DNA from 2 places in the Bacillus sp. 41-22 genome. Region 2 is predicted to be linked to the other one. Evidence: riboswitches for the same ligand, from Rfam matches in the RefSeq annotation. Region 2 holds a riboswitch; the other holds the start of a gene.
What was found. Region 2 has a riboswitch for FMN ahead of ribD (bifunctional diaminohydroxyphosphoribosylaminopyrimidine deaminase/5-amino-6-(5-phosphoribosylamino)uracil reductase RibD). Riboswitches for the same ligand answer to the same signal wherever they lie in the genome.
Positions count from the first base shown of each region.

Region 1: linked by a shared signal. The riboswitch ahead of LCF45_RS07540 (ECF transporter S component) and the one ahead of ribD (bifunctional diaminohydroxyphosphoribosylaminopyrimidine deaminase/5-amino-6-(5-phosphoribosylamino)uracil reductase RibD) in region 2 are both predicted to bind FMN.

Region 1 covers NZ_CP084035.1:1,469,733-1,473,223, reverse strand. The annotation lists gene LCF45_RS07550 (YpbB family protein) at 1-271, opposite strand, end outside; gene LCF45_RS07545 (ferredoxin) at 569-817, shown strand; gene LCF45_RS07540 (ECF transporter S component) at 935-1,513, opposite strand; FMN riboswitch at 1,677-1,816, opposite strand; gene LCF45_RS07535 (hypothetical protein) at 2,065-2,751, shown strand; gene LCF45_RS07530 (peptidoglycan DD-metalloendopeptidase family protein) at 2,972-3,491, opposite strand, start outside.
Region 2 covers NZ_CP084035.1:3,977,908-3,981,398, forward strand. The annotation lists gene LCF45_RS20265 (alpha/beta hydrolase) at 1-498, shown strand, start outside; gene LCF45_RS20270 (DUF2552 family protein) at 509-754, opposite strand; gene LCF45_RS20275 (CDGSH iron-sulfur domain-containing protein) at 894-1,100, shown strand; FMN riboswitch at 1,291-1,434, shown strand; gene ribD (bifunctional diaminohydroxyphosphoribosylaminopyrimidine deaminase/5-amino-6-(5-phosphoribosylamino)uracil reductase RibD) at 1,744-2,856, shown strand; gene ribE (riboflavin synthase) at 2,838-3,482, shown strand.

The DNA.
Region 1 (3,491 bases), 2.5 Mb from region 2:
TTAATTGCACGTTACCAGCAGTCGTTAACACATATGTATTATCATGTATACCTTGAACTAAATCCGTTTGTAACAACTTTGCAACTTCTTGATCATAATCAGCTCTATTTAATGACTTATAAATCCCAAACAAAAAAGAAATTTGAAACATATTCCCATCTTGTAATGTTTGCGACGATCTCTTTCCTTTTAATAAATAATAAATCGAAGAAACGGTTCTTTCACCATTCAATTGTTTTAAACAATATAATAAAGTATATTGTAGCTGCATTACCGCTTCCACCTCTCAGTCTAACTTCATTCCTTTTTCAATACGATTGCACATTAACTGCTATTCATTTAACTTATCATATTCACACTACATGCTTGTATATATTCTATTGTATCAAACGAAATAACATTTAAGTATTTTGAAAATCTTATGAAATAATTCAAAAATAAGTTGACACTCTAATTGATAAGCATTATCATTATAATTTTATGTTGAAAAGTTTTTAAAACCGTTTTACAATAAGATTATAATTTTTTGGCGAACTTTTCACATACATATTATCAGGAGGGAAAAAATATGGCAAAATATACAATCGTTGACAAAGATACTTGTATTGCATGCGGTGCTTGTGGTGCTGCTGCACCAGACATTTATGACTATGATGATGAAGGCATTGCATTTGTAACATTAGACGATAACCAAGGTATCGTTGAAATTCCAGATGTATTAATTGAAGATATGATGGATGCATTCGAAGGTTGTCCAACTGACTCAATTAAAGTTGCTGACGAATCATTTGATGGCGACTCTTTAAAATTCGAATAGTCTTTTATTAACTTCAAAAAATCCCCCTCATACTTATGAGGGGGATTTTTTGCACTCTTTTTCATTCTCACTAACAAAAAAACCATTAGCAGTTACGCTGCCAATGGTTTAATATTTTTAAGCATTTTTCATTTTTGCAAATACCCATACTTTCAAGCGTGAAAATAGTGCTACAAATACAATTGTTACAACAATTCCTTTAATTACATTAAACGGTAATATCGCCGTTACAATAGTTTGTCGCATAATATCACTAGACATAGCTGGTGAATTTAAAAACCAAGTGTACGCTGGTAAAATAATAAAGTAGTTTAACACACTCATAATAACTGTCATAGTAATTGTACCTAGCATTAATCCTGTCGTTAAACTTTTTACTGTGCGATACTTTCGGAATAAGAATGCTGCTGGACCAATAAATAAACATCCCGCTATAAAGTTTGCTACTTCTCCTACTGGTACTCCCGTTAAACTTCCTTGAATTCCGTAATGCAAAATATTTTTTATCGCTTCTACAATTACACCTGCAATTGGACTAAAAATTATCGCCGCAATTAAAGCTGGCACATCACTAAAATCAATTTTTAAAAATGGCGGAAGCCCTGGGAATGGAAAATCCAACATCATTAGTAAATACGCAATACTACTTAGCATCGCTACACTCACCATCTGCACTACACTGTTTTTTTGTTTCATCTTTCTCTCTCCTTTTCCATCGATCTTCTCATGGAAAGTGGAAAGGTTCTGCTATGCCTATTTTTTCATAGAACGAAAAAACCCTTTGTGATTTACACAAAGGGAGAATTTTAAGGCACATCAAACAGACGTTCAAATACTTATCTTTTTTGAACGCTTGAACCTCCATCTTCTCCCATCCAGACTGTACTGTCGGCTTTGGAATCACACCAAATCCTGCCTTAACGGCTCGCGGGCTTAGAACGAAATTATTAAATGTTCATCACCGCCGGTCGGGATTTTCACCCTGCCCCGAAGATAGACCGATATTCTATTTTCCACTTCATTATACAACAACATGATCGTATTGTGAACAAAAAAAGTGTAACTTACTAAAAATAAGTTATTGATTTTATATAATTAAAGAAACAATCACTATATTTTACAATACAACCCATATTTTTTATAATTCGGTATTTCTCTTATGAATCCCCCTAGTCATATGTCGTCAAAAGTGATAAGATGTTGAATTGTTAAGATAAGAACATTTTCTGAGTTATGGAGGAAATGTCATGAAGAAAGATAAAAGACACTCTATTCGAGAAGCAATGAAAAAGAACTTAAGAAAAGAATACTTTTATTTGAAAAAAGAATTACTTTTCTACTGTCCAATTGATCTAGGCACATTCTCAAGAGAGACATACTACGCTACTTTTGACCAAGATGGCATAAGTATTTATCAGTATGATAAAAAAACAGAAAGTAAATTAAAATTGTGTGAGCGTCATCCATGGAAGAGTTGGAATAAGGTAAAAGTTGATCACTATTTAACAACTTCTCAATTTATTTTCCAAGGTGAGCGAAACTGGATTTTATCCCTTTTCCAAAAAGGAAAAGAAGCTCAAAAAATAATTGAAGAACATACATCTTTACAAACGGAAGTTGTTTCCCGTCCGTTTTCCAAGAAACTTCCTGGTTTCCGTTCTGATACTCCATTGAATAAATACATCGGTAGCATTTGTTACACTGCACTTATTGCATTTTTATTAAAATGGATGATTCCATTTCAAGCACCACAAATCGCCCTGTATTCTCTTTCAATTGGCTTTATGCTTCTTGGTTTACTTTGTCTTACAATTGGTCTAATCGAACCAACTATCGTACTATTTCGGACAAAAGAAAAAACAAGAACAAAAGTCTTTTACTTATATAGCTACTTAGCTATTACTGGATTTATATGTGTCTTTATTTTTTGGTAAAAGAAGCCGTCCCAAAAGATCTTTTGGGACGGTTTTTCGTTAGGAATAGGTTGCTCTTACTGTCGCATTTTATTGTTAGTCGACATTTCTTGTCGAAATGTCGATATAATAATAGCTATGTTCGATATAAATTTGCGTCGATATAATTTCATTTACTATCGCAATCTTAAATAAGAAAAAAATAAATTTATTCAAAAGTTATGCTTTTGAGACGTTGCCTTTACTTGACGTATAGTTGTTGGTTCGGATAGATTTGCTCTTGTCGCAATCCATTCCTCACTTTAATTTCCTCAACTGTCATACTAAATTTCCGGGCAATACCAACTAAAGTATCACCTTTTTGTACAATATATAGTGATGACGACACAACTTGATTTTTTTGTTCATTTAAAACAAGCAACGGATTCATCGCATTCCTTTTCTCCATCGTCCATCTCCCTTGATGCACTTCTAAATGTAAATGCGCTCCTCGCGATTCTCCTGTATTCCCTACCTCTCCAATTAGCTCTCCTTTTGAAATGTTATCACCTTGAACTACATATCTCTTATTTAAATGCGCATAAACAGCCTCATATTCTCCATGTTTAATAAACACAACATTTCCATAACTACTTGAAAAATAAGACTTTGTCACCTTACCATTTTGAATAGCTGCAACAGGCGTTCCAATAGGCGCAGCTATATCAATACCATAGTGTTTCCCATGTCTTGTCCCAAAATAATCACTTATCTGCCCATCA
Region 2 (3,491 bases):
CTAAAAGATCGTTTCGGAACGAATATTACACTCGGAATTCATGGTGAATCTATGGGTGCTGCAACTCTTCTTCAATATGCAGGACTTGTAGAAGATGGTGCTGATTTTTATATTGCTGATTGTCCTTTCTCTGATTTTTATGGACAGTTACAACATCGTTTGAAAGTTGAGTTTCATTTGCCAAAATGGCCTTTGTTACCTTTAGCAAATGCCTTTTTAAAAGTTCGTGATGGCTATACAATCCGTGAAGTTTCACCAATTGATTGTATAAAAAATATTAACAATCCGGTTCTCTTTATTCATAGTAAAGATGATGACTATATTTTATCTGATATGACGAAATCACTTTATGAAGCGAAAGAAAATAATAAACAGCTTTATATTGCAGAACATGGTGCACACGCTTGCTCTTATAATGAAAATAAAGAAGAGTACGAAGATGCCATCGATCAATTTTTAAACACATATGTAAAAGAAACAAAAAACAGGCTTGCATAAGCCTGTTTTTTTACTGCGCTAAAACGTCTGTAACTTGTTCCATATTTTCAGAAATCCACTTTACTGCCTCGTCTAGCGTTGGGAATTCCGTCGTTTGAAAAGTTACCTCATCTTGAAGTAACCAAACATCTTTCGGTTCTTGTCCTACACCTGCGATTGACCAATGAAGTAAACTATATGGATGATTATCATTCAAAAATGATGCCCATGTGCGCTCATTTGCAATATTTTGTAGTGTGTGTAATTTTTTATCCATCTTTCGTCACCTTACTCTAGTCAGTTATAAAAACTATTATAACACTCTCTTCTCTCTCAAACAAAGTGCTCTTTTTATATTGTCAAGTACTCTCCCTAATTATATGATGAGAGTAAGCGTTTGGAAAGGAGGGATAACGTTGGCAAAAGTACAAATTAAAGTGAATGATAATGGCTCTTTTCGCGTTACAGGGGACGTGGAATTAGTTGACTCACAAGGGAATGTATTCCCAGCAAAACCAGCATTTTCTTTATGTCGTTGTGGTTTATCAAAAAACATGCCTTATTGCGATGCTTCGCATAAAGGCAAATTCGAGTCTGTTGTTAGAGCACCAGAGGCAGAATAAATATTTAAAGAGCATGCACATTTATTTGTGTATGTTTTTTCTTTTGATCAAAGCCTATACAGCCCTTCCCCTTTCAACATTTCTATTACTTTCGTCCCCATTCAAATCGGCATATATTTTCAAACAATTCTTCACATTCGAACATTTTTTACTATGCTTTTTTCTTTTTTGTGCTATAATGTGAGCAAACAACATCCTTCGGGGTCGGGTGAAATTCCCAACCGGCGGTGATGAAGCGATAGCTTCTAAGTCCGTGACCCGTTTTCAACGCGAAAACGGTGGATCTAGTGAAACTCTAGGGCCGACAGTATAGTCTGGATGGGAGAAGGATATGTTTTCTAGTAATTTTATATAGCGAATACACTTTTATTTCAGTATGCATATTTTTAAAGTTTCATTTTGAATCTTTATATATGTTTTATTTTGTATAGTTATGTTTCTATACTGAAATAAAAAGATACGACTAGCGTTGAAAGAATTTGATATTTTGCTAGGTTTTTTCCTTATGCCAAAATATCAGTCATCGTTAGGTTTCTTTCCTATACTTTCGTATTCGAACTATATTTCTAGAAATCACGTCTCCCAAACCCCAAGGATATAAAATCCTTGGGGTTTTTTGATTTTTTCAGGAGAGGTGAAAAGAATGACAGATCAAGAATATATGAGGATTGCCTTGCAGTTAGCACAAGGAACATCGGGACAAACAAGCCCAAATCCTATGGTTGGTGCCGTTGTTGTTAAAGATGGGAAAATCGTTGGAATGGGTGCCCACATGCGTGCTGGTGAAGAACATGCTGAAGTTCATGCTCTTCACATGGCTGGTGAAAGAGCAAAAGACGCTACCGTTTATGTAACACTTGAACCGTGTAGCCATTTTGGAAAAACACCCCCTTGCTGTGAATTACTCATTGAAAAAGGAGTTCAGCGTGTTGTAATTGCTACTCTTGATTGCAATCCACTCGTTTCCGGCAATGGAAAAAGAATATTGGAAGAAGCTGGAATCAAGGTAACTACTGGTGTTCTTGGGGCGGAAGCCACTTTATTAAATCGATACTTTTTTCACTATATGAAAACGAAACGTCCCTTTGTAACAATAAAAACAGCAATGAGCTTAGATGGAAAAACAGCAACTGTAACCGGTGAAAGTAAGTGGATTACAGGCGAAGAAGCACGCGCTGACGTTCACCAATATCGTCATATACATGATGCTATCCTAGTCGGTGTGAATACAGTTCTAACTGATAATCCACACTTAACAACACGAATTCCAAACGGAGGTAAACATCCTATACGCGTTATTTTAGATACCCACTTACGAACGCCGCCATCTTCTCATGTCATAACAGATGGCTTAACTCCGACATGGATTATTGTCGGTAAGGATGTAAGCAAAGAGAAAATAGCGTCTTATGAATCTAACAATATAGCTGTATTCCAAATGAAAACACAGCAAATTGAAATACAAGATGTCCTATCCCTACTCGGTGAGAAACAAATTCTTTCTCTGTTCGTTGAAGGTGGTCAAACGGTGCATGCAAACTTCTTAAAAACAAATAGTTTTAATGAAATCGTGACCTATATAAGCCCGAAATTAATTGGTGGAAAAGATGCCCCCACCTTATTTGGCGGAGCTGGTTTTTCGAAGTTACAAGATGCACTTTCCTTAACAATTCAAGAGATGAAACAAATCGGTAATGATATAAAAATTGTTGCAACCTTAAAAAGCGAGGTGACGGAATGTTTACAGGAATCGTAGAAGAGTTAGGAACGATATCAAGCATGACTCAAAGTGGTGAAGCAATGAAGCTAACTATTAGCGCAAAGCAAATTTTATCGGATGTCAAATTGGGTGATAGTATCGCAGTTAACGGCATTTGCTTAACAGTAACTACTTTTACGACTACTTCATTCACTGTCGACGCAATGCCTGAAACAATGAAAGCAACATCACTTCGTATGCTAAAGCCAAGTGCCAAAGTGAATTTAGAACGGGCGATGGCTGCGAACGGACGATTCGGTGGACATTTCGTCACCGGACATATCGATGGCATCGGTACGATTTTAACTAAAAAACAACATTACAATGCCATCTATTACAAAATAGCAATTTCTGATGAATTACTACGCTATTGTTTGCATAAAGGATCCGTTGCTGTTGATGGCACTAGCTTAACAATATTTGATATAGACGAATCTTCAATTACAATTTCACTCATCCCCCACACAGTAAGCGAGTCTATAATCGGAGAAAAAAAAGCCGGGGACATCGTAAACATTGAGTGTGACATGATTGGAAAATATATTGAACGCTTTATCTCAAAGCCCGCAAAAAGAACTGGTTCAATGACCGAAAGCTTTTTACAAGAAAACGGATTTCTATAAGGAGGAAGC